DNA from 2 places in the Asticcacaulis solisilvae genome. Region 1 is predicted to be linked to the other one. Evidence: riboswitches for the same ligand, from Rfam matches in the RefSeq annotation. Region 1 holds a riboswitch; the other holds the start of a gene.

What was found. A riboswitch is a leader RNA that binds a small molecule or an ion and turns the genes downstream of it on or off. The one in region 1 is predicted to bind cobalamin.
Region 2: another riboswitch for cobalamin. It lies ahead of AB8717_RS05565 (TonB-dependent receptor plug domain-containing protein); the one in region 1 lies ahead of metE (5-methyltetrahydropteroyltriglutamate--homocysteine S-methyltransferase).

What each region holds. Positions count from the first base shown of each region.
Region 1 is NZ_CP166196.1:63,482-78,738, reverse strand. It holds gene AB8717_RS00355 (DUF3034 family protein) at 185-1,060, shown strand; gene AB8717_RS00350 (group I truncated hemoglobin) at 1,074-1,556, shown strand; cobalamin riboswitch at 1,611-1,815, shown strand; gene metE (5-methyltetrahydropteroyltriglutamate--homocysteine S-methyltransferase) at 1,919-4,258, shown strand; gene AB8717_RS00340 (ArsR/SmtB family transcription factor) at 4,255-4,560, opposite strand; gene AB8717_RS00335 (SRPBCC family protein) at 4,550-5,029, opposite strand; gene AB8717_RS00330 (metallophosphoesterase) at 5,128-6,045, shown strand; gene AB8717_RS00325 (methyl-accepting chemotaxis protein) at 6,055-7,770, opposite strand; gene AB8717_RS00320 (TonB-dependent receptor plug domain-containing protein) at 7,828-9,837, opposite strand; gene AB8717_RS00315 (hypothetical protein) at 9,861-10,349, opposite strand; gene glmS (glutamine--fructose-6-phosphate transaminase (isomerizing)) at 10,864-12,705, opposite strand; gene glmM (phosphoglucosamine mutase) at 13,058-14,413, shown strand; gene AB8717_RS00300 (serine hydrolase domain-containing protein) at 14,541-15,257, shown strand, end outside.
Region 2 is NZ_CP166196.1:1,184,136-1,199,392, reverse strand. It holds gene AB8717_RS05575 (J domain-containing protein) at 106-768, opposite strand; gene AB8717_RS05570 (BolA family protein) at 832-1,104, shown strand; cobalamin riboswitch at 1,169-1,356, shown strand; gene AB8717_RS05565 (TonB-dependent receptor plug domain-containing protein) at 1,483-3,306, shown strand; gene moaC (cyclic pyranopterin monophosphate synthase MoaC) at 3,572-4,045, opposite strand; gene AB8717_RS05555 (molybdenum cofactor biosynthesis protein MoaE) at 4,038-4,496, opposite strand; gene AB8717_RS05550 (MoaD/ThiS family protein) at 4,498-4,791, opposite strand; gene AB8717_RS05545 (SDR family NAD(P)-dependent oxidoreductase) at 4,982-6,052, shown strand; gene AB8717_RS05540 (hypothetical protein) at 6,049-6,399, opposite strand; gene AB8717_RS05535 (TetR/AcrR family transcriptional regulator) at 6,402-7,067, opposite strand; gene AB8717_RS05530 (efflux transporter outer membrane subunit) at 7,259-8,632, shown strand; gene AB8717_RS05525 (HlyD family efflux transporter periplasmic adaptor subunit) at 8,698-9,849, shown strand; gene AB8717_RS05520 (DHA2 family efflux MFS transporter permease subunit) at 10,213-11,811, shown strand; gene AB8717_RS05515 (isoaspartyl peptidase/L-asparaginase family protein) at 11,930-12,793, shown strand; gene AB8717_RS05510 (DUF1800 domain-containing protein) at 12,864-14,360, shown strand; gene AB8717_RS05505 (DUF1501 domain-containing protein) at 14,362-15,257, shown strand, end outside.

The sequences.
Region 1 (15,257 bases):
GCGATGAGACGCGTCATATGGCCGATGTCTCGTCGTTTGTCATCCCACGAAGTGTGCTTTTTTCGGAAATTTTTGCGCAACGTGGAAAAACTGTGCGCAAATGACACGCCGGACGGACACCCGTCCTTAATAGCTGTCTGTCATAATTTCGCGGGAAAGACCTTGTTTGCAAAGAGTACAGGTAATGAAGCGTTTGTATTCCGGTGCCTGGATGGCGGCCCTGCTGCTGATCGCGCCGGTAGCCGTCCATGCCCAGTCCATTCCGGTGACGGGCGGCAAGCTGTTGCTGACCGGCGGCGTCAGCCAGGTCGAAGGTTCGGCCGGCGGCGGCCTTACACCCTGGGCGGTCATCGGCGGCAATGACAGCGCGGGCCAGTTCGGCGGCAACGCCTATGCCACCGAAATCAAGACCACCGATTACAAGATCACCTCGCAAGGCGTGCTGTTCAGCGTCGACAACCGCATCGAACTGTCGGCGTCGCGCCAGGCGTTCGACACGCAGGCCGTCGGTGCAGCGCTCGGCCTGGGCTACGGCTACACGATCAACCAGACGACGCTGGGCGCCAAGGTGCGGCTGATCGGCGACGCCGTGCTGGACCAGGACCGCTGGCTGCCGCAGATTTCGGCGGGCGTGCAGTACAAGTCCAACGACAAGGCGGGCCTTGTCACAGCCTTGGGCGCGCGCAGCGGCAAGGGTACCGACCTTTATCTCAGCGCTACCAAGCTGTTGCTGGCGCACAGCCTGCTGCTCAACGCCACGGTGCGCGAAACAAAGGCCAACCAGTACGGCATACTGGGTTTCGGCGGCATCGACGACAAATACCATACCGAATTCGAGGCTTCGGCCGCCTATCTGCTGAGCAAGCGGCTGGCTGTCGGCGCCGAGGTGCGCGCCAAGCCCGACAACCTGGCCGTCGCCCATGAAGGCACCGCCTATGACGCCTTCGCCGCCTATGCCTTCAACCGCCACCTGTCGCTGACCGTCGCCTATGTCGACCTCGGCAATATCGTCACGCGCCGCCAGACCGGCTTTTACGCCTCGCTGCAAGCCGGCTTCTGATCAGGATCATCCCATGCGTTTCTTGTGTATCGCCCCCGTTATCGCCCTGGCCGGCTGTCTCGTTTCGGCGACGGCCCAGGCGGAAACCTATCCGCCCGCCGCGCCGGTCATCGCCCACGACGACCATCTGTACAAGGCGTTCGGCGGCCATGACGGCCTGGTCCACATTACCGACGACCTGTTCGTCAATGTGATGGCCGATCCGCGCATCAACGGCTTTTTCGAGCCGCAGAAGATTCCGCACATCAAGGCCATGCTGGTCCTGCAATTCTGCCAGATCCTGGGCGGCGGCTGCACCTATACCGGCCGCGAGATGAACGCGACGCACGCCAAGATCGGCATCCACGAAGGCGACTTCAACGCCCTGGTCGAGGACCTGCAAAAGGCGATGGACAAGAACCATGTGCCGTTCGCCGCGCAGAACCAGCTGCTCGCGGCGCTGGCGCCGCAGCACCGCGCCATCGTCTACAAGCCGAGCGGCGACGACGTTCAATAATATAACCATATAAAGATATCTTTATATCTTTATTGACTTTGGCCCCGACCTGCCGCATACAGGCAGGGTCGAGGTTCCGTGTTGCGTGCATCACGGCCAAGAGGGAAGCCGGTGCAAGGCCGGCGCTGCCCCCGCAACTGTAGGCGGCGAGCCAAGATCCACTATGCCATTGGACAGGTCCCGACACGGACCGGCCCGAGAAGGCGGATCAAGGCCGTGACCCGCGAGCCAGGAGACCTGCCCCGACCGCATATCCAACCCGGGCGGTGGGCCGCGGGCTGCGTCGTCTTTTCGTTCCGTATACGGATCGTTATCGCCGACGTGTGCCTGAAACTCCCCGACCGATCATTACGGGGACCAAAGTGTCAAACCTCCAACTGCCCGTCGCCACGCTCGGGACACCGCGCATCGGCCTGAAACGGGACCTCAAATTCGCCCTCGAATCCTACTGGGCTGGCAAGACCGATCAGACGGCGCTGCTGCAGACGGCGGCTGAGCTTCGCGCCGCCAACTGGGCACGGCAAAAGGCGCGCGGCGTCGATATCATTCCGTCGAACGATTTCTCGCTCTACGACCAGATGCTGGACACCAGCTTCATGGTGGGCGCCATTCCAGCCATCTACGGCGCAAAAGCAGACCTCGGCACCTATTTCGCCATGGCGCGCGGCTCGCAAAAGAGCCACACCGAAACCTGCGAACACGGCCATGTCCATCATCACGGCCACGGCGTGCCGGCGCAGGAAATGACCAAGTGGTTCGACACCAATTATCACTACATGGTGCCGGAATTCACGCGCGACCAAACCTTCCACCTGACCTCGTTCAAGCCGCTCGATGAGTTCCTGGAAGCCAAGCGCCAGGGTTATCACACGCGTCCGGTTCTGGTCGGGCCGGTGACCTTCCTGAAGCTGGGCAAGAGCACGGACGAAGGCTTCGATCCGCTGTCGCTGATCGATCGCCTGGCGCCGGTCTATGTCGATATCCTGACGCGCCTGCGCGACGCCGGCGCCGACTGGGTGCAGGTGGATGAGCCCGTGCTGGCGCTCGACGGCGAGCCGGCCATAACGGCTGCCCTGAAGGTCGCCTATGCGACGTTCGCCGAACAGGTGCCCGGCCTGAAGATCATCGTCGCCAGCTATTTCGGCGGCCTTGAGGAAAACCTCGACACGGCCGTTGGACTACCCGTCGCCGGTCTGCATATCGATCTGGTGCGTAAACCGCAGCAACTGAACCCTGTCCTCGACCGTGCGCCGGAGGGCCTGGTCCTGTCGCTGGGCGTGATCGACGGCCGCAATATCTGGCGCGCCGACCTGGCCGCGATCGTTGACACGCTGGAGCCGGTCATCGCCGCCCATGGCAAGGACCGCTTCCAGATCGCGCCGTCATGCTCGCTGCTGCACGTGCCGATCGATCTCGACCTGGAAGACGCGCTCGACGCCGACGTCCGGTCGTGGCTGGCCTTCTCGGTGCAGAAGATGAGCGAACTGGTGACGGTCGCCGGGGCGTTGCGCGGCGGCTACGAGGACTCGGTTTCGAGCCTTGCCCTGCTCGACGACTCGACCCAGGCCGCGGCGGCGCGCCGGACGTCTGCCAAGATTCACAATAAGGCGGTCGCCGCGCGCCTGGCCGCCGTCACCGCCGCCGACGGGCAGCGCAAGAGCGCCTTCGCCGCCCGCGCCCGGGTCCAGCGCGCGCAGTTCGCCCTTCCCGCCTTTCCGACTACGACCATCGGTTCCTTCCCCCAGACCGCCGAAGTCCGCAAGGCGCGCTCGGCCCATGCCAGGGGCGAGCTGAGCGCGGAGGGCTACGAAGCCTTTCTCAAGGCTGAAACGGCGCGCGCCGTCGCCTGGCAGGAGGAGATCGGGCTGGATGTCCTGGTGCACGGCGAATTCGAGCGCAACGACATGGTGCAGTATTTCGGCGAACAGCTGTCGGGCTTTGCCTTCACCAAACACGGCTGGGTTCAGTCCTACGGATCGCGCTATGTCCGCCCGCCGGTCCTGTTCGGCGACGTGTCACGTCCCAAACCCATGACGGTGCAGTGGTGGTGGTTCGCGCAATCGCTGACCGGCAAGCCGGTCAAGGGCATGCTGACCGGACCCGTGACCATACTCAACTGGTCGTTCGTGCGTGACGACCAACCGCGCTCGGAAAGCTGCCGTCAGATCGCCCTGGCCATCCGCGACGAGGTTGCCGACCTTGAGGCCGCCGGCTGCCGGATGATCCAGATCGACGAAGCCGCCCTGCGCGAAGGCCTGCCGCTGCGCCACCGCGACTGGCAGACCTATCTCGATTGGGCGGTCGAAAGCTTCCGGCTGTGCGCCTCGGGCGTGGCGGACGAAACGCAGATCCACACCCACATGTGCTATTCGGAATTCAACGCCATCATGGACGCCATCGCCGCCATGGACGCCGATGTCATCTCGATCGAGACCTCGCGGTCGAAGATGGAGCTGCTCGATGTCTTTACGTCGAAAAAGTATCCGAACGAGATCGGGCCGGGCGTCTACGACATCCATAGCCCGCGCGTGCCGGAGGTCACCGAGATGACCGGGCTGATGTCGCTGGCCCGCCAACGCCTCGACGACACGCAGCTATGGGTCAATCCCGACTGCGGCCTGAAAACGCGCAAGTGGGAAGAGGTCAAGCCGGCCCTGGTCAACATGGTCGCGGCGGCGAAGGCGTTGCGAGAAGACGCCTAATCCTCGACAAACTGCCGGAGGGCTTCGAGGCGCGTGTCCCATTGCCGCGACATCGCATCGATGAAGGCGCGCGCCGCATCGAAGCCTTCCGGGTCTATGTCCCACAGGGTTTCCCGGCCCTGGCGGCGATGGCGCACCAGGCGGGCACGGCCGAGCATATTCAGATGCTTGGTCACCGCCTGGCGTGTCATGCCGGTACCTGTACTTAAACGCACCGTCGAGGCAGGACCGCCTTCGCCCAGACGCCGGATCAGGCCAAGTCGCGTCTCATCGCCCAGCGCCGCGAAGACCTCAGCGTGCAAGGTAGGCCTCGATCAGGCCCATCTGCGCCGTCCAGCCGCCGTCGTTCATTTTAAACGCCTCGGCGCGGCGGTGTTCGGGCAGGTTTTCGAAGCCGGCTTCGGTCAGCACCAGCCGTGTCCCGCCTTCGGTTTCCGACAGGGCAAAGGTGACAAGAGTCATCGGCTCAGTCGAATAGTCCGTGTCCGGATCGGTTGCGTAAGGGTGCCAACCGAAGGCGAAGCGCGTCATGGGCTCGATCGTCTCGATACGCAGCAGGACCGGTTTGCCCGCATAGGGTTCCTGCATCTTCGCGATATCCGGATTGACGGTGGTCGGCGCGATGGCGCCCGTGATGTCCTGGCCCGCGACGAAGGGGCCGTCCAGCTTCATGCCGAACCAGCTGCCGAACTGCGCCGAGTCTGAAATGGCGCGCCAGACCTTTTCCAGCGGCGCTTTCAGCATGATTGTCTTTTCGATGCGGTCAGTCATTGGCAACTCCATGGTTGCGCTTTTTTAGCCACGCGCCTTATAAATAGCAACCCAAAAGTTGCCTTTCTCGTGCAAGGGAACCGTGTTATGCAACCCCCATGAGCCGGGGGAAAATCATTTGGGCGATAGCCGGCGTCTTGCTGGCTTGGGCGGCGGCGGTGGCCTTCTGGTTCGAGCCGGAAAGCCTGACCCTGACGCAGCTGGATGTCGCGACGCCGTCGTGGCCGCAGACGACGGCGCCGTTGCGCGTCGTCCTGCTGTCCGACCTGCATATGGACACCCTGCACATGACGCCGGCGCGGGTGCGCAGCATTGCCGCCCGCGTCAATGCCATGCGTCCCGATGTCGTTCTGTTTGCCGGAGACTATATCGGCGGCGATGTCTTCAAGGGCCGCAAGGAATTCGGCGCGCGGCCCCTGCGTCCGCCGGAACAGATCGCGCTCGACGAAGAAGGCCTGCGCACGCTTGGCGCCTTCCAGGCAAGGTATGGCGTCTACGCCATCATGGGCAATCATGACTGCTGGTGGGATTGCGACACGGTGCGCAAGATCCTGGCGACGACGCATGTCAGGCTGCTGGAAAACCAGGCGGCGCGGATCGCACGACCGGAAGGTGATGTATGGATCCTGGGCGTCGAGGACGGCCAGACCGAGCATCCCGATTTCCCCGGCACTGAAGCCCAGGCGCCGAAAGGGGCGGCGACTGTTGCGCTGACGCATAATCCCGGCCTGTTCGACTGGGCGTCCAATAGTGTCGGCATCCAGATGTCAGGCCACAGCCACGCCGGACAGGTACGATTTCCACTGATCGGCGCACCGATCACCGTCTGCCGCCACACCAACGATACCGCCAAAGGCTGGACCGTAATCGGCAACCGCATCCTGGTGGTGACGCGAGGTCTGGGATCGAGTGGGATTCCCGTCCGTTTCAACGCGCCGCCGCAGATCATGCTGCTCAATGTGCATCCGGGACCGGCGGCGAAAGTCACCGCGGTCCCGGACGTCTGGCTGCATTAAAGCCAAGCTTTAGAGGTTGGCCGCCCGCTTGAGGAAGGTCTCGACCACGGTCTTCATTTCGTCCGCCTGGTTCGACAGGCTGCGCGAGGCTTCGGTCACGGCGCCCGACACCTCGCCGGCGTCGGCGGCCGAGCGGTTCAGTTCCTCGATCGTCGCCGAGGCTTCGCCCGCGCCCTGCACGGCGGTCGACAGGCTGACGGTGATTTCGCGCGTCGCCTGGACCTGCTGACGCACGGATTCCGAGGTGTTTTCGGAAATGCCCTGCATCTGGACGATGACGTCGGCGATGCTGCCGATTTCATGCGTCGTGCGGTCGGCGGCGCGGCGGACATCGCCGATCCGGTTGCGGATTTCCTCGGTCGCCTTGGACGTCTGGTCGGCCAGGCTCTTGACCTCGTGCGCCACGACCGCGAAGCCACGGCCGGCATCGCCCGCCCGCGCCGCTTCGATGGTGGCGTTGAGGGCCAGGAGGTTGGTCTGCTTGGCGACCGACGAGATCAGGTCGACGATTTCATTGATCCGGGCGACCGCCTGGGTCAGGTCGCCCACCACCGACCGGGTCTGGTCGGCGCGCTGCGACGCTTCGCGGGCGACATCGGCCGAGGCCGAGGCCTGGCGGTCGACTTCGGAAATCGTCGCGCCCAGTTCCTCCGAGGCGGCCGCCACGGCGCTCATGGAATCGCGCACCGAGAAGATCGAGGTCACCGCCGAATGGGCGCGGTTGGCATTGTCCGAAGACGCGGTGTTGAGGATCGAAGCGCTTTGCTCGAGGTGGCCGGACGCCTTTTCGACGCCACGGATCAGCCCGGCGAATTCGCTGTTGAAGCCACCGATCAGGCTTTCCATCTCGGCGGCGCGTTCCAGACGGGCGCGGGCGGCCTCTTCGTGTTCGGCGCTGAGGGCGCGGCTTTGCTGGGTTACGTCCTTGAACACTTCCAGCGCCTGGACGACCTGGCCCAGTTCGTCGCCACGCTGCAGCTGGCGCGGATCGACCGACATGTCGGCCGCCGCCAGACGGCGGGTGGCGTCGGCGATGGCGCCGATCGACTTCGACGTGCTGCGGCCGATCATGACGCCGAAAGCGCCGGCGACGACGGCGGCAATGCCGGCGATCAGGGCAATCAGCATGCCCTGGCCCTGCGCCGAGTGCACACTTTCGGCCGCCTGGGCCTTGGCGCGGGCTTCGGTGCGGTCCAGCACCTTCTGCACGATGGCGTCGGTGTTCTTTTCAGAGGTGGCGTATGGCCCCAGGAAGGAGATGGCGGCGTTCAGGTCGATTTCGAGCATCGAGGAGACGAATTCCACGGCGCCCTTCTGGCCGTCGATTTCCTTGATCAGCTCGTCATAGGCCTTCTTGTCCTCGGGATCGGTCGCCTTGGCGGCGCGCGCCTTGACGCGGTCCTGAAGCGACTTCAGGTTCTCGGCGATCCTGGACGCGTTGGCGCTGCTGCCGGTCGTGGTGTCGCCACCGGCGCGCGCGGCCAGCGCGTTATAGAGGTCGCGGGCGTCGCCGCGCAGGTCGGCCCGGACCTGGCTCAGGAACATGGCGTTTTCCATCGTGCCGTTGACGACGGTTTCCATGCGCCGGGCCTGGGCGCCGAGCGCCAGGGTCGCGGCGATGGCCAGGGCCGCGATCAGCACCATGGCGACCACGGACGGAACCAGGAATTTCCAGATAAACGGCCAGTCTGACGGCCGGGTCCAGCTTTTGATCGGGGAGGTCATGGCATGCACTCTAGGAGAGGAGGAAGCCGCCGGGCGGAAGGCCCGGCGGCTATGGTGTTACCAACGCTTGGACAGGGAGACCAGGACGGTCGACGGAACCTTGAAGCCGGCGGTCTGGACGTGGGCGCCGCTGAGGTTCTGACCGCTGACTGCCAGGGTCATCTGGTGGCCCAGGTCATAGCCGATATTGGCGGCCAGCGTCGTGTAGGCCGGGATCTTCACGATGGCGTAGGTCGTCGGCGCGAAGGTTTCGAAATGACCGGTCTGATGGACGAAGGCATCGAGCGTCCATTTGCCGCCGGCCCAGCCGATGTTGAAATTGGCGCGTTCCTTGGGCGACAGGCGGGAGAAGTCGACGCGGCTGGCGACGACATCATGGCCGGCAAGCGCCGTATCCTTGATGTCCGTGCCGGTATAGTCGCCGCTCCAGTGCGCATTGCTGCCCAGCTTGCCCGAAGCCGAGATCTCGAAGCCGTTCATCTTCGAATTCGAGGCGTTGTCCCAGCCGATCGCCGGATAGGTCGTCAGGGTCGGATACTGCAGCAGGTGCGTCGAGTCGGGCTGGCCCTTGATGTTGTCGCTCGACTGGCTGAACAGGCGGATGCCGAGCTTGGCGGCCTTGAAGCTGTGGTCATAGGAGACCTCGGTGTTTTCGACCACGCTGGGCGCGATCGTCGGATTGCCCATGACGGCCAGCGCGCCGCCGGTCACCGGCACCACCAGCTGGAAGCTGCCGAGCTCGATCAGGGTCGGGGCCTGGACGCCGCGGGCGCCCATCAGACGGACCGTATCCTTGTCGCTCAGACGCCAGACCAGGCCGGCATTGTAGCTGAAGGTCGAGAAGTCGCGGTCCCAGTTGGCGTTGCTGGCCAGGGGGAAGCCGGCCGGGAAGGTGCCCGTGCGCTTGAGCGACACATTGTCCGAGCGGACGGCCAGGGCCGTGCTGACCGTGTCGGAGATCGCCCAGTTCCACATGGCGGACGGCGCCACGACGCGATAGCTGACCTGGCCGCCGGCCAGCGGCGTCGTCGGCATTTCGTTGTTGCGGTATTCCACGCCGAGGCGGAAGGTGTGCTTGCCGACCTTGAACAGGTCCTGGACCTGGTAGACGCTGATGGTGTTGCGCAGGGTGATCGGCCCGCCGAGGTAGTTGTCGACGCGCAGGGTGTTGCGATAGGCGGTCGCCGTCACCAGGCCCAGCGAGGTGTCCGAGGTCAGGTTAAGCTTCACCGAACCGGTGATGTACTTGCCGAAGATGGCGTCATAGTTCGAGACGCGATCGGACGCCTGGGTATTCGAGTACGAGCTTTCGAAGCGCAGCTCGGTCTTGTCGGTCAGCGACGCCACGGTATCGAGGTTGAAGGTGGCGCGGGACGGCGTCGCCCAGTACTGGTTGGAGGTGAAGTTGGACGTATTGTCCCATTCGTCCATCTTGGCGGCCCCGGCGGAGATGCGGGCCGACAGTCTCGGCGTCAGGCGCATCGTCTGGACCAGCGACACTTCCTTGTCGTTGCGCGAGCCGACCGTCACCGAACCCGAGCCGACATTATCGTACTTCGGATTGTAGGTGATGATGTTGACGACGCCGGACACGGCATTGAAGCCGAACAAGGCTGCGTTCGGGCCTTTCACGACTTCGATCTGGCGGATTTCCGACAGCTGGACCGGAATCGTCGACCAGGCGGTGAAGCCGTAGTGGTCGAGATAGACCTGGCGGCCGTTGACCAGAACCAGCAGGCGCGGCGACATCGGCTGATCATAACCGCGGATGCCGACATCGCTGCTCTGGCTCGACCAGTTCAGCACGTCGACGCCGGCGACACGGCCGAGCAGGGTCGGCAGGTCGTGGGCGCCCGAGCGCTTGATGTCGTCGGCCGAAATGATGGTCATGTCGACCGGCACTTCGGTCGAGCGTTGCGGCGAACCGGTGGCCGAGGTGGTGACGGGCTCCCCGAACAACTGTTCGAGCGAGCCATAGTCGATCGACTGGGCGTGGGCGCCGGCGGCGAAGGCCAGCGGCAGCAGGGCCGAGGCGGCGATTTTACAAACGATTGCGACTTTACGCATGATACACTCCACAGGCCCGGGGCCTAGATTTCCTTGATCATCATCTTGAAGGCGGCCTTGAACTTGGCGCCAACGGCGGCGGCGGTCGCGGAATTGACCACGATTTCGACCTTGGGGGTGGCGGCCACGCCCATGACACAGGCGCCCGACTGGACGCAGGCCATGTCCGAGCTGATGCTCAATGTCTTCTTCGACTTGGCGACGGCGCCCACGGCGGCGTAGTTCACGCCGTGCGTCATGTAGAAGGCGCCGACATCGCCGGCCGAGGCGGCCGCGCCGGCTTCGACCGGCTTGCCCACGATGGTGGCGCCGCCGGCGGCCATGCCGCTGCCCAGGGCCGACATGACCTCATCCTTCTCGGCGACCGAAGCCGGCTTCGAGGGATCGAAAACGATTGCAAAAACGACTTTGCCCGAGGGCCCGCCGTCAAGGAAGGTCAGGGTCCGTCCGGCGACCTGGATTTCACGGGCGCCGTCGGCATGGACACATAAAGGGATGGAAAGCAGCGCCATGGCCGCTGCCGCGCTTGCGAAACGCAAAGGACGTTTTGTCATTGTAAGCCTCACTGCTGGACACCACTTTCTGGTGCCATTGGGGCCAAACAATCGGCAAAATGGCTAACAAAAGGTTATGGTTTGAGTATTTGTGCAAAGGTTTGCAAACTGCACTTGACAGATCGACTTACTGTTCCCCGGCGGCAAGCGTTAATAACCGGATGGCATTCCGAAATATAAGGAATTTCAGCGGTATTACCGGGTATAACCTTGTGTTTTACAGAAATTCCGGGCTTTTCACGGCACTTTTTGCAAGCCGGTATGACCGCGCCCGGCCCCGTCGAGGGCTGCGGTAAGCAGAAAGTCGGACCGGCAATTCCGTCCCGCGGCAGCCGGGCGTTAACAGCCGGGCGGCCAAGTCCTGTTGCGGTGCGGCATTATGGTGCCGCAACCACAGGACGACTTCTTTCCTCAAGGTAAGGATTTGCGACAAAGATGTCGCAGCGATTTCGGACAAGGTGGCCGGAAAACCCTATTCGACCGTGACCGACTTGGCGAGATTGCGCGGCTGGTCGACGTCGGTGCCCTTGTGCACGGCCGTATGGTAGGCCAGCAGCTGGATCGGCACCGAATAGACGAGCGGCGCGATGAACGGGTCGCAGGCCGGGGCCTTGACCACGGTCAGGGTCCTGGCGGCGTCTTCCGACAGGGCGGGCACCTTTTCCGGCGTGTCGGTGATCATGATAACGCGGCCGCCGCGCGCGGCGACCTCCTGGACGTTCGACGCTGTCTTTTCGAACAGAGCGTCGTCCGGGGCGATGACCACCACCGGCGTGTTTTCGTCGATCAGGGCGATCGGTCCGTGCTTCAGCTCGCCGGCGGCATAGCCTTCGGCATGGATATAGCTGATTTCCTTGAGCTTGAGCGCGCCTTCCAGGGCCAGCGGGTACATGTCGCCACGGCCGAGGTAGATGACGTCGCGCGCCTTGGACAGTTTATGCGTGATACGGACGATGTCCGCGTCCATGCCAAGCGCCTGGCTGATCAGGCCGGGGGATTCGAGCAGGACCTGGACCAGGTGCGCTTCTTCGTGCGCCGTGATGCGGCCGCGCTGGCGCGCCGCACAGACGGCAAGGCACAGCAGGGCCGATAGCTGGGCCGTGAACGCCTTGGTCGAGGCGACGCCGATTTCCGGGCCGGCATGGGTCGGCCACATCAGGTCGGCTTCGCGCGCCATGGTCGAGGAATGGACGTTGACGACGGCGGCGGTCTTCAGGCCTTCGTCCTTGCACCAGCGCAGCGCCGCCAGGGTATCCGCCGTTTCGCCCGATTGCGACACGGCGACCGCCAGCGTCCCGGGCATCATGGCCGGGCTGCGGTAGCGGAATTCCGAGGCGACCTCGACATCCACAGGCAGACCCGCCAGCTTCTCGAAGGCGTAGCGTGCCACCGAGCCGGCGTAGTAGGCCGTGCCGCAGGCGATGATCTGGATCCGGACGATCTGGCTGAAGTCCAGAGCCGCCTTGATGTCGGCGCGGACTTCGCCGGCGACCGGATCGAGATAGGCCGACAGGGTGCGCTGGCAGCTGTCGGGCTGCTCGTGCACTTCCTTTTCCATGAAGTGACGATACGAGCCCTTTTCGACCAGGGCGGCCGAGGCCGACACCGTCGTCACCGGGCGGTTGACCAGGAAGCCCTGTGCGTCGAAGGTCTGGGCGCCGCCGCGCGAAAGAATGACCCAGTCGCCTTCTTCGAGATAGGTGACGCGCTGGGTGAACGGCCCGACGGCGAGCGCATCCGAACCCAGGAACATTTCGTCGTTTTCGCCCCAGCCGATAACCAGGGGCGAACCGCGGCGCGCGCCGAGAATGGTGTTTTCCTCGCCTTCGACCAAAATGGCCAGGGCATAGGCGCCGTGCAGGCGGTCGAGCACGCGCTTGAAGGCATCCTTCAGGGGCTGGCCGCCTTCGAGGGCATCGTTCAGCAGATGGGCGATGACTTCGGTATCGGTGTCCGACTCGAAAACCTGGCCCTTGGCCTTCAGCTCGGCCTTGAGCTCGGCGAAGTTTTCGATGATGCCGTTATGGACCAGCGTCACCTTGCCGTAGTGGTGCGGGTGGGCGTTGCGGACGCTGGGGGCGCCGTGCGTCGCCCAGCGTGTATGGCCGATGCCGACGACGCCCGGCAGGGGCTGTTCGTCGATCACGGCTTCGAGGTTGCGGATCTTGCCTTCGGCGCGGCGGCGTTCGGGACCGTGACCGGTCTGCACGGCGATGCCCGCCGAATCGTAGCCGCGATATTCCAGTCGCCTGAGCGACTCCAGCAGGCGGGGCGCGACGTCAGAATTGCCGATAATGCCGATAATGCCGCACATGTGGTCCTATATCCTCGATCAGGGAGCGTTGTTTTTCGCTTGAGACGCGCGTCTGCGTTTACAAGGAATCGCAGGCGCGTCTCAAGTCTTTGCTTGAACGCGCAATTTGTCCGAAAAGTGGTATCCACTTTGTCGGATTGCGCTCTAATAACAGAGCGGTTGTGGATGACACGTAAATTGCGGTGACCAAACATTTCACAGCCCTTGCCAATTGCCGGAAAAATCAGTTCTTAACCATGCTTCTGTAACATCGGGCACGAAGATGTGACTGCACGGGAATCGCTGGGTCGATTATAAGCAGCCAATCGCGTTTTCTGCTTTTTCCGAATAATACCAATTCGTTGAGTCCTTGATGAGCGCCACGCCCACCCAAAGAAAATATTTCGGCACCGACGGCATCCGCGGCCGCGCCAACACCTTCCCGATGACGGCCGAAGTCGCCTATCGCGTCGGCATGGCGGCGGGCAAGATGTTCATGTCGGAAACCGATCGCCGCCACCTGGTGGTCATCGGCAAGGACACCCGCCTGTCGGGCTATATGATCGAGCCGGCCCTGGTCGCCGGCTTCACCAGCGTCGGCATGGACGTGCGCCTGTTCGGCCCCCTGCCCACCCCCGGCGTCGCCATGATGACGCGCTCGATGCGCGCCGACCTGGGCGTCATGATCTCGGCCTCGCACAACGCCTTCGCCGACAACGGCATCAAGCTGTTCGGGCCTGATGGCTACAAGCTTAGCGACGAGGTCGAGCTGGCCATCGAAGCGCGCATGGACGGCAATATCCTGGAAGGCATCGCCGAGCCGCAAAAGCTGGGCCGCGTCCAGCGCGTCGACGACGCCCAGTGGCGCTATGTCGAAATCGCCAAGGCCAGCTTCCCGCGCCACCTGACGCTGAACGGCCTGCGTATCGTCATCGACTGCGCCAACGGCGCCGCCTACAAGGTCGCGCCGCTGGCCCTCTATGAGCTGGGCGCCGAGGTCTTCTCGATCGGCGTGACGCCCGACGGCATCAATATCAACGAAAAGTGCGGATCGACCCAGCCGCAGGCCATGGCCGAGAAGGTCAAGGAACTGCGCGCCGATATCGGCATCGCGCTGGACGGCGACGCCGACCGCGTCGTCATCTGCGACGAACACGGCCAGATCGTCGACGGCGACCAGATCATGGCGATCATCGCCGGCAACCTGTCCGCCAAGGGCCTCCTAAAGGGCGGCAGCGTCGTCGCCACCGTCATGTCGAACCTTGGGCTTGAACGTTTTCTTAACCAGCGTAAACTGAAATTGCACCGTACCCAGGTCGGTGACCGCTACGTCATGGAACGCATGCGCGAAGGCGGCTTCAACCTGGGCGGTGAACAGTCCGGACACGTCATCCTCAGCGACCACGCCACGACCGGCGACGGCCTTATCGCCGCCCTCCAGGTCCTGGCGGTGCTGGTGGAATCGGGCCAGACCATGAGCCAGCTGGGCCGCCAGTTCGAGACGGTGCCGCAGGTTCTGAAAAATGTTCGCTTCACGGGCACTTCGCCCCTCGAGTCCGACGCCGTCAAGCAGGCGATCCGCGAGGGCGAGGCCATGCTCAAGGGCTCGGGCCGCGTACTGGTCCGGCCTTCGGGCACCGAACCGCTGATCCGCGTCATGGCCGAGGGCGATGACGAAAAGCAGGTCCGGACCGTGGTCGGGAATATTTCCGCCGCCATCGCAGGGTGACGGCGAACCCGCAAGTTTCCGCCGGGCAGCGGTCGGGGGTAACGACAGTCTATCGAGGTAGTAGCGTATGATGACAGAGCATGACGATCAGGGGGCAGAGGGCGCGAGCCTTTTCGATCCAAGGGTCGTGTCCCGCCGGACGACCCTGAAAACAGGTCTGGCCGGGCTGGTTCTGTTGAGCCTGGCCGGCAGCGCCACGCAAATTGCCCGTATGGCGTCGAAACCCGCCGCCACGCCCAGGGCCGTGGCCGAAAAGCTGGCCGCCGTCGATATTCCGCGCGATATCCACGACTGGCCGTCGCTCGACGCCCTGGCCGATGGCATGGTCAAGCGCAAGCTGACGCCAGGCCTCAGCCTCAGCGTCATGCACCAGGGCACCCTGCTCTATTCCAAGGGCTTCGGGCAGGCCAATGTCGAATCGGGCGTGGAGATGACGCCGGTGACGGGATCGCGCGTCGCCTCGATCACCAAGCAGTTCACCGCCGCCTCGATCCTGCTGCTGGCCGAACAGGGCAAGCTGACGCTCGACGATCCGCTGGCCCGCTTCCTGCCCGATTTTCCGCGCGCCGCCGATATCACCCTGCGCCAGATGCTGAGCCATACGGCCGGCCTGTCCGACTATATCAACGGCCAGAGCCACGACATCCTGGTCGCCGCGCAGACGCGCGACTATACGGCCGACGAACTGGTGCCGATCATCAAGAGCCGCACGCCGCTCTATCGCTTCCAGCCCGGCACGTCGTGGCTGTACAGCAATTCGGGCTTCGCCTTGCTGGGTATCGTGGTCGAGAAGGTATCGGGCCTGGCCTTCGCCGACTTTACCGACCAGCACCTGTTCCGGCCG
Region 2 (15,257 bases), 1.1 Mb from region 1:
CGGAAAAGCCCTCAATTTGGATGAGATGCTAGCCGGCTAGCGCAGCGGGTATACTTAAATACCCGCAAGCGACGACTGCGACGCAGATCGCCAAATTCAGGGCTTTTACGACGTCTGCATCTTTTTGAGGACTTTGTACGCCTTGATCACCCGCTGCAGCTTGTCCTCGGCCGAGCGGTCGCCGCCGTTATTGTCCGGGTGGCAACGCTTCAGCAGCTCGGTGTAACGCACGCGGATCTGGTCCCAGGTCGCCCCGGCTTCCAGGTCCAGGTCGGCAAAGGCTTGACGTTCGATCTTGCCGTACTGCTTCTCGACCGGACGCGGGGCTTCGCGCTGCGGCGCGGCGCCGGCGCCAAAGACGCTGTGCGGATCGTAGAAGCCCTTGGCCTGCGTGCCCTTGGCAGCGATGTTCGCCGCTTCGCGCGACAGGCGCGAGGCGCGGAAGGCCCAGGTCGGACGGTCGCCCGTCGAGATCGATTCGCGATGACGCCGGGCTTCGCCCTCGGACATGCCCGAGAAGAAGTTCCAGTTCTTGTTGTATTCCGACGCATGCAGCGTACAGAAGTTATAGTACTGGTTCATCATCTCGCGCGACTTCGGCGCACGCGCCGTCGCGGCCTTGTGGCACTCGGGCCATTCGCACGGCTTTTGCCCCGGCTTGAGCTGCAACACGTCGTCCTCGGGACGACGGGTCTTCTCTTCGCCTTCTTTCGGTGGACGAATACGCATGTCCATGAAACGGGGCTTGTACTTAAATTCATCGCTCATATGATGAAATATCACCCTTAAAGCTTAACAACGTTTGATTTCGCGGGCTTGGGAGGCCTGACCATGGCAAGTGTCGCTGATCGTATCCGATCGAAGCTAAACCAGGCCTTCGCCCCTGTGCGCCTGGATATCCAGGACGACAGCGCCAAACATAGTGGGCATTCGGGCGCGCGTGAAGGGGGCGAAAGCCATTTTTCCGTGACTATCGTCTCCGAAGCCTTCAAAGGGCAGTCGCGTGTGGCCCGCCAGCGTCAGGTCAACACCGTGCTGGCAGAGGAACTGAAGGGGCCTGTCCACGCCCTCAGCCTCCAGACCCTGACGCCCGAAGAGGCGTGACCGATACGCCACAGCCCTGTTGGTAACGGTCCGGGCAGGGTTGACGCGCGCCCCCCGCCCCCGTAAGGCCCGGGCGTGCCAGCGGTGCTTCCCGGGAGGGAAGAGAATAGGGAACCGGGTGTAAGTCCCGGACTGTCCTCGCAACTGTAAGCGTCGAGTTTCATCGTTACCGGTCACCTGAAGCCTCGGGGAAGACGACGATGGAGCGCCCGAGACGCAAGTCAGGAGACCTGCCGTGGCTGTCGTCCTTTGCCGGGTCGAGGTGTGCCGGGCGAACGGGGAAGCCTCCCTTTAGAGACGATGTGTTTTGTGAACCGGCAGGTCACGCGCGTCGTCGCCCCTGTCCGGCTCTCGTTTCTGACCGAAAGCCGACCTTTCATGTCGAAATCCCTTTTTCTGTCCGCCGCGGCGGCAGCGCTTGTCCTCCCTGCCCTTGCCCACGCTGAAGATGTCGTCGTCACCGTGACGCGCGAGCCCCTGCCGGTGTCGCGCGTCGGCCAGGCCGTCGATGTCATCACCGAAACCGACATCAGGAACTACCAGTCGCTGGACCTGACCGACCTGCTGGCGCGTACCACCAGCCTCAGCCTGGTCAGCAATGGCGGCCCGGGCGCATCGGGCTCGACCTCGATCCGCGGCGCCGGCGCCGACCACACCCTCTACATGATCGACGGCATCGCGCTCAACGATCCGTCGCAGGTCGGCGGCGGCGTCGATGCCGGCCTCCTGTCGGTCGGCGACGCGGCGCGCATCGAAGTCCTGCGCGGCCCGCTGTCGACCCTGTGGGGCTCGGGCGCACTTGGCGGCGTCGTCAGCATCACCACGCGCCAGGCCCGCGCCCCGCTGGAAGGCGACCTGTCGCTGGAAGGCCTGGACCAGTACGGTTCGGCGCGCCTCGGCCTGGGCGGCAAGTCGGGCGGCCTCAACTGGCGCCTCTTCGCATCGGCCTATAACGACCGCGGCGTCTCGGCCTACGACCAGGGCACCGAGCGCGACGGCTTCACCCAGACACAACTGTCAGGCAAGGCCAGCTATGCCTTCGACGCCCATACCACGCTGAACGTCCTGGCGGCCCACACCCACAACCGCACCGACACGGACGGCTTCGTGCCGCCGTCCTACGCCTTCGGCGACGACGGCGAATACAGCAAGAGCGACACGACCCTGGGCGCGCTGGGCCTGACCAATACATTCGCCCACGGTTCGCAAAACCTGTCGGTCAACCTGACCGAAACCAGCCGCGACCTCTATGACGACACCGGCGCCTCGACCTTTACCGGCCGCGGCCGGCTGCTGGCGGCAGACTACCACCTGCTCTATCGCCTGTCGGACACGACGCGTTTCCTCGCCGGCGCCAAGTGGGAGCGCGACGACATGCGCACCGCCTCGACCTATTCGCCGCTCAGCGCCCACGACATGACCGTCAGCAGCCTCTACGGCCAGGTGGCGCAGGCCATCGGTGCGGCGGACCTGACCGTGTCGGCGCGCCATGACGACGCGTCGAGCTTCGGCGGCCTCGATATCGCCCAGGCCTCGCTCAGCCTGCCCCTGTCGGGCGGCTGGCGTCTGCACGCCAGCGCCGGCCAGGGCATCAAGATCCCCAGCCTCTACCAGCTCTACGGCGACTACGGCACGGCGACGCTGAAGCCGGAAAAGGGCCTCAACATCGACGGCGGCGCCGACTTCACCTACAGCGCCGGCCAGGTGTCGCTTTCCCTTTTCACGCGAACCGTGCGCGACCTGATCGACTTCGACAATTCGACCTTCACCTACGCCAATATCGCGCGTGCAAAGGCACAGGGCGTCGAACTCGAATGGCGCCAGCAGGTCGGCGACGCCCTCGCCCTCAGCGGCAATGCCAGCAGCCTGTCGACACGCAACGAGTCGGCCGGTTATGTCGGCAACCACCTGGCCCGCCGGCCGGATTTCCTGGCCAATTTCAATGTGGAATATGCTGCGTCGCAAAAAATTCACCTCGGCGGCGGAATTCGCCTGTCAGGAGAAAGCTTCGACAATGCGGCCAATTCGACGCGTCTGAAGGGCTATGCCATCGCCGATATCCGGGTCCGTTATGCTGTAAATGAGCATATTGAGCTGTACGGAAGGCTCGATAATATAACGGATACGCGCTATGAAACGGCCGACGGTTACGGCCAGCCCGGCCGCCGGTTGTGGCTTGGCGTCCACACCCGCATGTTTTGAGTAAATAACGCAAAATAGGGGTTGTGCACTGCGAAAAAATTTGGTTTATATAATCACGTTCTTTTAAACATTTCCGGGTCGATGTCGAACCGCAGGAGCCTCCGGCCCCTGCGGTTCTTTTATGGCTGAAGGATTTGGCCGCAGGCGCCTCCGGCCCCTGCGGTTCTTTTAGGGCCGAAGGATTTGGCCGCAGGCGCCTCCGGCCCAGCGGTTCTTTTAGGGCCGAAGGATTTGACCACAGGCGCCTCCGGCCCCTGCCGTTCCTTTATGCGCCGCCCCAATCGCCCTTGCCGCCGGACTTCGACGTCACAGCGATGCCTTCGATGCGCATCGCCTTGTCGACGGCCTTCAGCATGTCATAGAGCGTCAACGCCGCCACGCTGACCGCCGTCAGCGCTTCCATCTCGACGCCGGTCTGGCCGGACGTCCGCACTTCAGCGGAAATGACAAAGCCCGGCAGCGCGTCGTCGATGGCGATCGCCACCGCGACCTTGGTCAGGGCCAGCGGATGGCAAAGCGGAATAAGGGTCGAGGTCTGCTTGGCGGCCATGATGCCGGCCAGTTCCGCCGTCGAGATCACCGCTCCCTTGGGCGTGCGGCCCTCGCGCACCAGCGCCACCGTTTCCACCGCGCAGATCAGCCGCCCCCCGGCCGTTGCCGTGCGCGCCGTCACCGGCTTGTCCGATACGTCGACCATGCGCGCCCGGCCCTGGTCGTCGAGATGCGAAAGCTCACTCATCGGTCCACCTTTCAAGGTCCTTCTTGTCTTCCGCCCGCGGCTCGACCCAGCGTTCGCCGCCCGGTCCGCCCTCGCGCTTCCACAGGGCCGCCTCGGATTTCAGCCGGTCCATGGCGTAGTCGACCGCGTTGAGCGCCGCGCGGCGGTGCCGGCTGGCGGCCGCGACGAAGACGATGGCCTGCCCGGCCTCGACCCGGCCACAGCGGTGATGGACAGCGATGGCCGAGATATCGAACCGCGCCACCGCCGCGTCCGCGATCTCCGCGAACGAGGCCTCGGTCATGCCGGGATACCAGTCGAGGTAAAGGTGATCCACCGCGCCGGCTTCGCTTCGCACCATGCCGGCAAAGGTGGCCACGGCGCCCACGGTGCCATGCGTCGCGGTGAATTCGGCACTGGCTGCCGCCAGATCGAGCGCGTCTTCGAGAAGCCGGATATCGACGGCCGCCATGTCAGCCTCCCGAAAATATGGAAAAGAAGGCCACTTCGTCGCCGTCGCTCAGCGCCACATCCGCTGTGACCTGCCGGCGATTGATGCTCATGCGGATATCGGAAAGCGTCACGCGGCCGTCTTTCAGGGCGCTCTTGAAGACATCGTCGCGCACGGTAAAAAGATACATGCCGCCGGCATCGATCCGCCGGGTACGCGCGCCCACGATGTCCGCCATCTTCCCAAAAAACAAAACGTCTACCACCGGTCGCTCCTGTTGACGGTCATATAACGCAGGTTCACGTTTTGAGGGCAAAAATTTATCCGTAAAACCGCCAAAGCTCTTGCGAAAATCCTGGCTATCGGCTCAATACGTGCCGCTTGCCGAATTCGCCGGGTTTTTCATGAGTCTGTCCAACTACCGACTGCTCCGTTCTTTGTACCGGTTGGTTTCCTTCGGCAAAGCGCCTCAGCTTATCCTGCCGGATCCCAGTGACGCGCAATCCGTGAGCGCGCTGTTGCAGCGCGAGCAGGTGCAGCTCGACACCGAGGCCCTGCGCGCCTTCTACACGGGCAAGCGCATCCTGGTGACCGGCGCCGGCGGTTCGATCGGTTCCGAAATCTGCAAGCAGGCCCTGGCCCTGGGCGCCGGCCATGTCACCCTGGTCGATCACTCCGAACTGGCGCTGTATGAGATCGACCGGGCCATCCGCGAGGAATTCCCCGACCGCTGCGCGCACCCCATCCTGTGCTCGATCCGGCGCCGCGAACGCCTGGCCGCCGTAGTGGCCGAGGCCCGGCCGGACGTCATCTTCCACGCCGCCGCCCTCAAGCACGTGCCGATGGTCGAGTCGAACCCGTGCGAGGCCGTGCTGACCAATGTTCTGGGCACGCAATATGTAATCGATGCCGCCAAGGCCGCCGGCGTCAAGCACCTGGTGCTGATCTCGTCGGACAAGGCCGTGGCGCCGTCGTCGCTGATGGGGGCCACCAAGCGGCTGGCCGAACATCTGATCCGCACGCAGATTTCCGATACGCACCAGGCCTGCGTCGTCCGATTCGGCAATGTGCTGGGCTCGACGGGTTCTGTGGTGCCTTTGTTCAAGTCGCAGATCGGCAAGGGCGGCCCGATCACGCTGACCGACCGCGACGCCGAACGCTATTTCATGACCATCTTCGAGGCGGTCCAGCTGGTGCTGACCGCGGCGATGAACAATGCACGCACGCCGGAAACCCATTCGGGGCTGTATATTCTCGAGATGGGCACGCCCGTGCGCATCCACGACCTGGCGAAGCGCATGATCACCCTCTACGGCCTGCGCCCGGACAAGGACATCAAGATCACCTTCACCGGCCTGCGCGAGGGCGAAAAGGTCACCGAGACCCTGGTGGACGACAACGAAGTCAGAAAGCCCGTATTGCCGGGGATTTTCGAAGTGGGGAACCAGAGCCACGTCGCGCCGATCGCCGGCGAGGTCATGCAGACCCTGTACAATCTCGCTCAGGAAGGCCACGACGAGACAGCCAAGACCATGGTGTTCAACCTGGTGAAGTCACTGCGCGAGCAGCAGGACTAGGCGCCCTTAAGACAGGCCGTCGAAAACTGCCGCCAGGTCTGGCCGTGAGTCGCATTGGACGCCTTGGCCTGCCGCCATTTCGCGCCGCAGATCTTCATGCGGTTGCCGGGATGCGCGCTGGTCTTAGCAACAGGCCGAGCCGCCGGCGTGGCGTTCAGGCATTGCCGGATAAACGCCTTATACCCCGAACGATCGGCGCCGCTTTCACGCCATTGCGCCGTGCAGGTCTGCATGCGGCCCTGCGGACGTTCGCCTGCCACCGCCGTCCCGAAGGTCATGACGGCCAGCGCGATCACCGCAACGGCGATCGCGGAAATAACGGCAATGATGGCGTAAAGCCGCTTCACGCCTAGACGCCGTAGGCCGACAGGAAGACGAAGATGGCCGACTGGACCTCGACCTCTATCTCTTCCGCCGACGGCACCGGGATATAGTTGAGCAGCCGCGCCTTGATCATGCGGCCATGAATCAGCGAAATCAGCTGATGAGCGGCCTGGACCGTGTCGCCGATCTTCAGCTCGCCGCGTCCGACCGCCTTGTCGAGGAAGCCGGCCAGCAGCTTGACGCCCTGCAAGGGTCCGCTTTCGTAGAAGGCGCGGCCGATTTCCGGCGACTTGGCGCTTTCGGCCGAGATCACGCGCCAGTTCTGCAGCGTCTTTTCCGAGGTGAAGATTTCGAGATAGCGGCGCGCATAGGCGGTCAGCACCGTGCGCGCGTCGCCGTCCACCTTCAGCAGCTCGCCGACCTGGCTGCGGTGCATCTCGCAATTGCGCAGCACATAGGCGCCGAACAGCTCTTCCTTGCTCTTGAAGTAGTTATAAAGCGTGCCCTTCGAGCCGCCGAGACGGGCGGCGATTTCGGACATGGACGCCGCCGCGTAGCCTTCCTTCAGGAAGACTTCCGAGGCCACGTCGAGAATCAGTTCACGGCGGTCGCCGCGCCCCTTGCGCGTCGTTTCTTCGTTGGTTTCATTGGCATTGGGCGCCTCTACGGACGCTACGCTACTCTTTTGCATCGCAAAAATTTTCCTGAACCGTACTGTATGGTCATATTGACAGATAGCGGAGTTCCGACTATATGTCCAGCCAATAGATGACCATACCGTACGGTTATTCAAGATATAGGCCGCAAGATAAGCCGATGACAAAGCAAGCCTCCTCCCCCCGCCACCACCCTCGGAATTTTTGGACCCTGGGCGCCACCGCCATGGCTTCGGTTCTCTTTTTAAGCGCCTGCACGACCGTGCCGCACACGGCGCCCTTCGCCAAGGAAAACAGCTCGGCCAAGACCGACAATCCGATCGCCGAAGCCGTGTCGCAGAACTGGTGGCAGGCTTTCGGCGACCCGCAACTGTCGGGCCTGATGCGCGAAGCCTTCTCGAATTCGCCGACCCTGGCCATGGCAGAAGCCCGCCTGAACAATGCCGAGGCCATCACCGGATCGGCCAAGGCCTCGGTCCTGCCGTCGCTGTCGTTCAACGCCAAGGCCGATGAGTTCAAGCAGTCGTACAACTACCTGTTCCCCAAGGCCTTCCTGCCGGACGGCTATGCCGACGAAGGCCAGGTGACCTTCAATTTCGACTGGGACCTCGACTTCTGGGGCAAGAACCGCGCGGCCATCACCGCGGCGACCAACAGCGCCCGCGCCGCCACGGCCGACGCCGCCCAGGCCAAGCTGGTCCTGACATCCGCCATCGCCAGCGCCTATGTCGAACTCGACCGCCTCTATCAGTCGCGTGACCTGGCCGACCGCGCCGTCGGCATCCGCCAGGACAGCGCCAACCTGGTCAAGCAGAAGTTCGACAGCGGCGTTTCGAACCAGGCCGAATACGACCAGGCCGCCGCCGGCGTCTACGCCGCCCAGGCCGACCTGGCCGCACTCGACGAACAGATCGAAATCACCAAGCACGCCATCGCAGCCCTGGCCGGCGCTTCGCCCGACCGCGCCGAAGCCCTGACGCGCCCGGTGCTCAAGCCCGATGCGCAGGCCTTTGCCGGCATGCCCGCCCAGGTCAATCTCGACCTGATCGGCAGCCGCCCCGACGTCATCGCCGCGCGCTGGCGCGCCGAAGCGGCCTCGGCCGACATCAAGGCCGCGCACGCCGCCTTCTATCCCAATATCAACCTAGCGGCCTTCACCGGCGTGCAGGCCCTGCACGTCAGCAACCTGTTCAAGTCGGGCTCCGACATCGGCGGGGTCGGTCCGGCCCTGTCGCTGCCGATCTTCGACGGCGGGCGCCTGAACGCCAACCTCAAGTCGGCCGAGGCCGAGCACGCGCTGGCCATCGCCAGCTATAACGAGGACGTTCTGACCGCCATGCAGCAGGTGGCCGACAACCTGTCGAGCCAGCGCGCGCTGCAAACCCGCCTGACGGCCTCGCAAAAGGCGCTCGACGCCTATGAAGAGGCCTATCGCTTAACCAAGCTGCGCTATGATGGCGGGCTTACGACCTACACCGCGCTTCTCGTCTCCGAACAGAGCCTGATCCAGCAGCGTCGCGTCGTCGCCGACCTGAAGAGCCGCGCCCTCACCCTCGACATCGCCCTCATCAAGGCGCTGGGTGGCCAGTCTGCCGCGTGAATGTCTGCCGCGTGAATGACTGCCGCTTAAGCTCCGAACATAATTTGACCGAACGAGATTAGACCATGCCCGACACTGCCGCTCCGACTGCCGACCGCGCCGCGGTCGATACCCGCCCCGCCCAGAACAACAACGCCAAGCGCAAGCAGCTCCTGACCTATGTCGGCGCCGCCGTCGTCATCGGCGTCATCGGCTGGGGCGCCTATTACGCCCTTTACGCCTCGCACTATGTCGAGACCGACAACGCCTATGTCGGCACCGATGTCGCCCAGGTCAACGCCCTGGTCGCCGGCCCGATCGCCTCGGTCAGCGCGCTGGAAACCCAGCACGTCAAGGCCGGGCAGGTCCTGGCCACGATCGACGACGCCGACGCCAGGATCGCCGTCGAGCAGGCCCAGGCCGCGCTCGCCCTGGCCGAACGTCACGTCCAGGGCTATGTCGCCAACGACGCGGCGCTGGCCGGTGCGCTTGGCGCCCGCCAGGCCGATGTCGAACGCGCCGATGCCCAGATCGCGTCCGCCCAGGCCGATCTCGACACCGCGAAAACCAACCTTGCCCGCCGCCAGAAGCTGGCGACCTCGGGCGCCGTCTCGCAGGAAGAGCTGACCGACGCCCAGGACGCCTTCGCCAAGGCCCAGGCCGCGATGAGCAATGCCGTTGCCAGCCGTGACGCCGCCCGCGCCGCCGTGACCGCGGCCGGCGGCCAGCGCCAGAACAACTCCACCCTGTTCGCCGGCGTCTCGCCCGACCAGAACCCGGAAGTCCTGGCCGCCAAGGCGCGCCTCGATGCCGCCGAACTGGCCCTGTCGCGCACGGTGGTCAAGGCCCCGGCCGACGGCATCGTGTCAAAGAAAGCCATCGAAGTCGGCCAGCAGGTCGCCATAGGCACGCCCTTGATGACCGTCGTGCCGACCGACCACGCCTATGTCGACGCCAACTTCAAGGAAGTCCAGCTCAAGCAGGTCTATCCGGGCCAGAAGGTCGAGCTGACGTCCGACCTCTACGGCAAGTCGGTCAAGTACCACGGCACCGTCCGCGGGATATCGGGCGGCACGGGTTCCGCCTTCTCGCTGATCCCCGCGCAGAACGCCTCGGGCAACTGGATCAAGGTCGTGCAGCGCCTGCCGGTGCGCATCGACCTCGACCCGAAGGAGGTCGCCGCCCATCCCTTGCGCGTCGGCCTGTCGATGACCGCCAAGATCGACACCTCTAAGTAAAAGCGTTTCCCGTCTCCTCCCGCCCCCGGCGGAGACGGTGGCCCGCAGGGCCGGATGAGGGGTCTTATTTCCCGGCAAGACCCCTCACCTCCCTCTTCAAGAGCCTGGGCTGTTGCGTAAGGCATCAAAGCCTCGAACTGACTTCCCTTCTCCCCGCCTGAGGGGAGACGGTGGCCCGGAGGGCCGGATGAGGGGTCTACCTTACCTTCAGCGCTCGCATCTGCTGACGGTTACCCCTCACCCGGTCGCGTACCGCTCCCGTCCTCTCCCCTCAAGTGGGGAGAGGAGAAGTCAAGACGAGGCGACGAGTGTCCCGTGTAACGGCCTTCCCAAAATAGCCGGATATTCTTTTCAGAGGCGCCCATGTCGTCTTCCTCTCCCACCGCAGACTCCGGCGCCCGTCCCGCGGCAGCCGTGCCCGCCGGCCCCGCGCCCCTTATGGGCTCCACGCTGTGGATCACCGCCATCGCGCTGGCGCTCGGCACCTTCATGCAGGTGCTCGACTCGACCATCGCCAACGTGTCGGTCCCGACCATCGCCGGCAATCTCGGCGTCTCGACGTCGCAGGGCACCTGGGTCATCACCAGCTTCGCCGTGTCGAACGGCATCTCGGTGCCGCTGACCGGCTGGCTGATGGGGCGCTACGGCGTCGTCAAGGTCTTCGTCGCCTCGGTCATCCTGTTCACCATCGCCTCCTTCCTGTGCGGCATCGCCTGGAACCTCGACGCGCTGATCCTGTTCCGCGTGCTGCAAGGCGCCGTGTCGGGCCCGATGATCCCCGGCAGCCAGGCGCTGCTGATGATGATCTTCCCGCCCAACAAACGCTCGACCGCCCTGGCCATCTGGTCGATGACGACCCTGGTCGCACCGATCTTCGGCCCCATCCTGGGCGGCTGGATATCGGACAACATGTCGTGGCCGTGGATCTTCTTCATCAACCTGCCGGTCGGCGCCATCTGTGCCTTTATATCCTGGCGGTCGCTGTCGGATCGCGAAACCCCGACCTTCTCACGGCCGATCGACCGGACGGGCTTTGCCCTGCTGGTCGTCTGGGTCGGCGCGCTGCAGGTCATGCTCGACACCGGCAAGGACGTCGACTGGTTCTCGTCGCCGGCCATCGTCGTCGAAACCGTCGTCGCCATCGTCGGCTTTATCGCCTGGGTGATCTGGGAGCTGTACGACAAGAACCCGATCGTCAGCCTGCAGTTGTTCAAGACGCGCAACTTTACGCTCGGCGTCATCGTCATGTGCATCGGCTACGCCATCTTCTTCGGCAACAACCTGCTGATGCCGCTGTGGCTGCAGACCCAGATGGGCTATATCGCCACCTGGGCCGGCCTGGTCGCCGCGCCGTCGGGCGTGATCGCCGTCATCATGACGCCGTTCGCCGCGCGCATGCTGAACAAGTATGACGCGCGGATCCTGGCCACCGTGTCGATGATCTTCTTTAGCTTGAGCTTCTACATGCGCTCGCTCTATACGCCCGATAGCAGCTTCTTCGTACTGGCGGCGCCGATGGCGGTCATGGGCGTGGCGATGAGCTTCTTCTTCATCGCCATGGTATCGATCTCGCTCAACGGCGTGCCCGGCCCGGCGGTTCCGGCAGCGTCCGGCCTGTCGAACTTCGCGCGGATCACCGCCGGCAGCTTCGCGGCCTCGCTGGCGACGACCATCTGGGACGACTTCGAAGCCAACCACCAGACACGCCTGTCCGAAATCATGGGCGGTCCGGCGGGCGGTTCCAATGCGGTGGGCACGGCCATCAACGGCGCCCATGCGCTGGGCCTGACGACACAACAGGGCGCCGGCGTACTGGTCCGCCAGGTCATGGGCCAGGCCTATCTCGGCGCGGCGCTCGACTTCTTCCGCATCTCGGCGATCATCGTCCTGCTGCTGATCCCGTTGATCTGGCTGTGCAAGGAAACCCGTCCCAACGGACCGGTGACTGTCGCCGCGGACTGATTTGGAAAAAGGCCGGCCACCTTGTGTGTACCGGCCTTTTTTAAAGGGGATCCACAGATTTCCCCTTTCTTGCCTTCTGATATCGCGGCATATGGTTTCCATTGAAACGGAGCATTCCATGATCGCCCTTGCCCTGCACGGCGGGGCCGGCGCCAAGGCCGGCCGCGACTATTCCACCGAAATCGCCCATATGCGCGACGTCGCCGCCAGTGCCCGTGAGCGCCTCAAGGCCGGTGCTTCGGCGCTCGATGTCGCGGTTGAAGTCGTAAGGGCGCTGGAAGACTCCGGCCTCTATGTCGCCGGCAGGGGCGCGTCGCCCAATGCCGCCGGCGACTACGAGCTCGACGCCAGCCTGATGGACGGCCACGCCCGCACGGCCGGCGCCGTGGCCGCGTTGAAAGACTTCCCCAACCCGATTCTCGTCGCCCGCACCGTGATGGACAAGACACCCCACGTCATGCTGGCGGGTGACGGCGCCGCTCGCTTCGCCGCCGAACAGGGCTTCGCCCCCCTGCCCGACCCCAAGGCGTACTTCATCCGCGCCGGGCGTTTCGAGTCCAACCATCCGCCAGGCACGCTGGCCCACGGCACGGTCGGCTGTGTCGTGCTGGATGCGAAAGGCCGGCTGGCCTCGGCCACTTCGACCGCGGGCGTCTTCGGCAAGCTGCCGGGCCGGGTGGGCGATACGCCGATCATCGGCGCCGGCACCTGGGCCGACGGCACGGCCGCCATCTCGTGCACCGGCCAGGGCGAATATTTCATCCGGGTCAATGCCGCCGCGCAGGTTTCCTTCCGTCACGCGGCCGGTGAAGCGCTCGAAACCGCCGGCAATGCCGTCCTTCAGCAGATCGCCGATATGGGCGGCGAAGGCGGACTGATCGCGATCAATGCCAAAGGCGGCATAGCCGTACCGTTCAAGTCCCAGGGTATGAAACGCGCGTGGTTTCAGGGTGACGGCGAGATTATTTCAGCGGCGTTTTAAATCGCAGCGAAGGATTCGGCACAAATCCCGCGTATAACCTCCCGACTGGGAAATGAGAGGTTATAACAGAATGCCGCAGCCTCAGGGATTGGATACCGCGCTGGCCCTTTCGCGCTTTGGATTGGGCAGCAATACGGACGGGGTCGCCGCCCTCACGGGCGATGTCCGCGACCATCTGAAAGCCGAGATCGACGCCGGCGCGCCCGTGCCGGATCACCCCGATCTGAAATCGACCCCGGACCTGCTGGTCGCCGTCTACAAGTACGAACAGGACAAGAAGGCTGAGCGCGCGGTCATGAACGCCAAGCCGCCGTCGTCGGCCGATCCGACAATGGGCAGCATGAACGGCCCCGCCGACCCGCACAGCAAGGACATGCTGTCGCCGCCGGTCGACAGGCCGGGCCAGGCCGCCATGCCGGCCCCGGCGCCCATGATGAAGCCCGGCGCGGATCTCGACAATCCGATCCGTCCCGCCGTCATCGCCGAGGTCGACGCCCGCTTCAACGGCACCATGAAGTCGCCCAGGATCGGCTTCAACGAGCGCATGGTCATGTTCTGGACCAACCACTTCGCCATCTCGCAGAAGAAGAACCAGCAGGTCGCGGCCATTTCCGGCGCCTATGAGCGCGAAGCCATCCGTCCCCACGTCTTCGGCAAGTTCTACGACCTGGTCCTGGCGGTCGAGACCCACCCCGCCATGCTGATCTATCTCGACAACTACCAGTCCATCGGGCCGAACTCCGCCGGCGCCCGAGCCGGCGGCAAGGGGCTGAACGAGAACCTGGCGCGCGAAATCCTGGAACTGCACACCATGGGCGTGGGCTCGGGCTACACCCAGGCCGACGTGACGAACTTCGCCAAGGTCATCACCGGCTGGAGCATCAACAAGAACCCCAACAAGGGCGCGGTCGGCACCTTTATCTTCACCGACCGCACCCATGAGCCGGGCGCCCAGACCGTGGTCGGCAAGACCTACGGCCAGGGCGGCATGGACCAGGGCAAGGCCGTTCTGCGCGATCTGTGCCGCCATCCGGCCACCGCCAGGCACATCGCCACCAAGCTGGCGCGCCACTTCATCGCGGATGAGCCGCCCCCCGCCCTCGTCAAGACGCTGTCCGAAACCTTCCTCAGGACCGACGGCGACCTGGCCGAAGTTTCCCGCGCCCTGATAAACGCTCCGGAGTCCTGGCCGGCCAAACAGCTGAAGATGCGCTCGCCGCTGGAATACGTCGCCGCGACCCTGCGCGCCACCGGCGCGACGCTCAAGCCCCAGTCGATCACCAATGCGCTCAACGCCATGGGCCAGCCGTGGTGGCAACCGCCCGGGCCCAACGGCTTCCCCGACACGGTCGCCGCCTGGGCGTCGCCGGAATCGCTGGCCACCCGCATGGACTTCGCCAACGGGCTGACCACCAGCGCCGACCGCTCGGTCGACCCACGCGCCTTTGCCGAAAGCCGGCTGGGGCCGCTGCTCGACGACCACACTCGCGAAGCCGTCGCCCGCGCCGAAAGTCAGGCGCAGGGCCTTGGCCTCGTCTTCCTGTCCCCCGAATTCATGAGGCGCTGAGATGATCGACCGCCGCAATCTTCTGGGCGCCTTCGGCGCCACCGCCGCCTTCGGCGGCTTCGTCCCTATGGCGGCGCGTGCCGCCGGCGCCCGCGATCCGCGCCTGGTGGTCATCGTCCTGCGCGGCGCGCTCGACGGCCTGACCGCCGCGCCGCCCATCGGCGATCCCGACTATGCCGGCGTGCGGGCGCAATTCGCCCTGCCGGACGCCATCCCGCTCGATTCCATGTTCAGCGTCCATCCGTCGCTCAGCAACTTCGCGCGGCAGTACAAGGCCGGCCAGGGCATATTGATCCACGCCGCCGCCTCGCCCTATCGCGACCGCTCGCACTTCGACGGCCAAGACGTGCTGGAATCGGGCATGACCGCCCCGGGCCATACCGACTCGGGCTGGCTCAACCGCTTCCTGCAGACCCTCACCGTCGACCAGCGCGTCAATCCGCGCGGACTGGGCGTCGGCGCGGTCACGCCGCTGGTCATCCGGGGCAATGCGCCGGTCCTCGGCTGGGCGCCCAGTTCGCTGAAGCCGGTCGATGCCGACCTGCCGCCGCGCCTGCTCAGCCTCTACCAGGCGTCCGATCCGATGCTGGCCAATGTGCTGACCGAAGCCATCGCCACCGGCAAGATCGCCAACGGTTACAGCGGCATGACCAAGGGCGCGGGCGGCGGTCCGGGCGATCCCCAGACCATGATCGCCATGGCGCAAGGCGCGGCCCGCCTGCTGGCGGCCGAGGACGGGCCGCGCATTTGCGCCCTGTCGTTCGAAGGCTGGGACACGCACGCCGCCGAAACGGCGCGGCTGAAGACGCTGCTGGGCGGGCTCGACGGCGCTCTGGGCGCCTTCGAACAGACCATGGGACCGAAATGGCAGGATACGGCGGTGCTGGTCGTCACGGA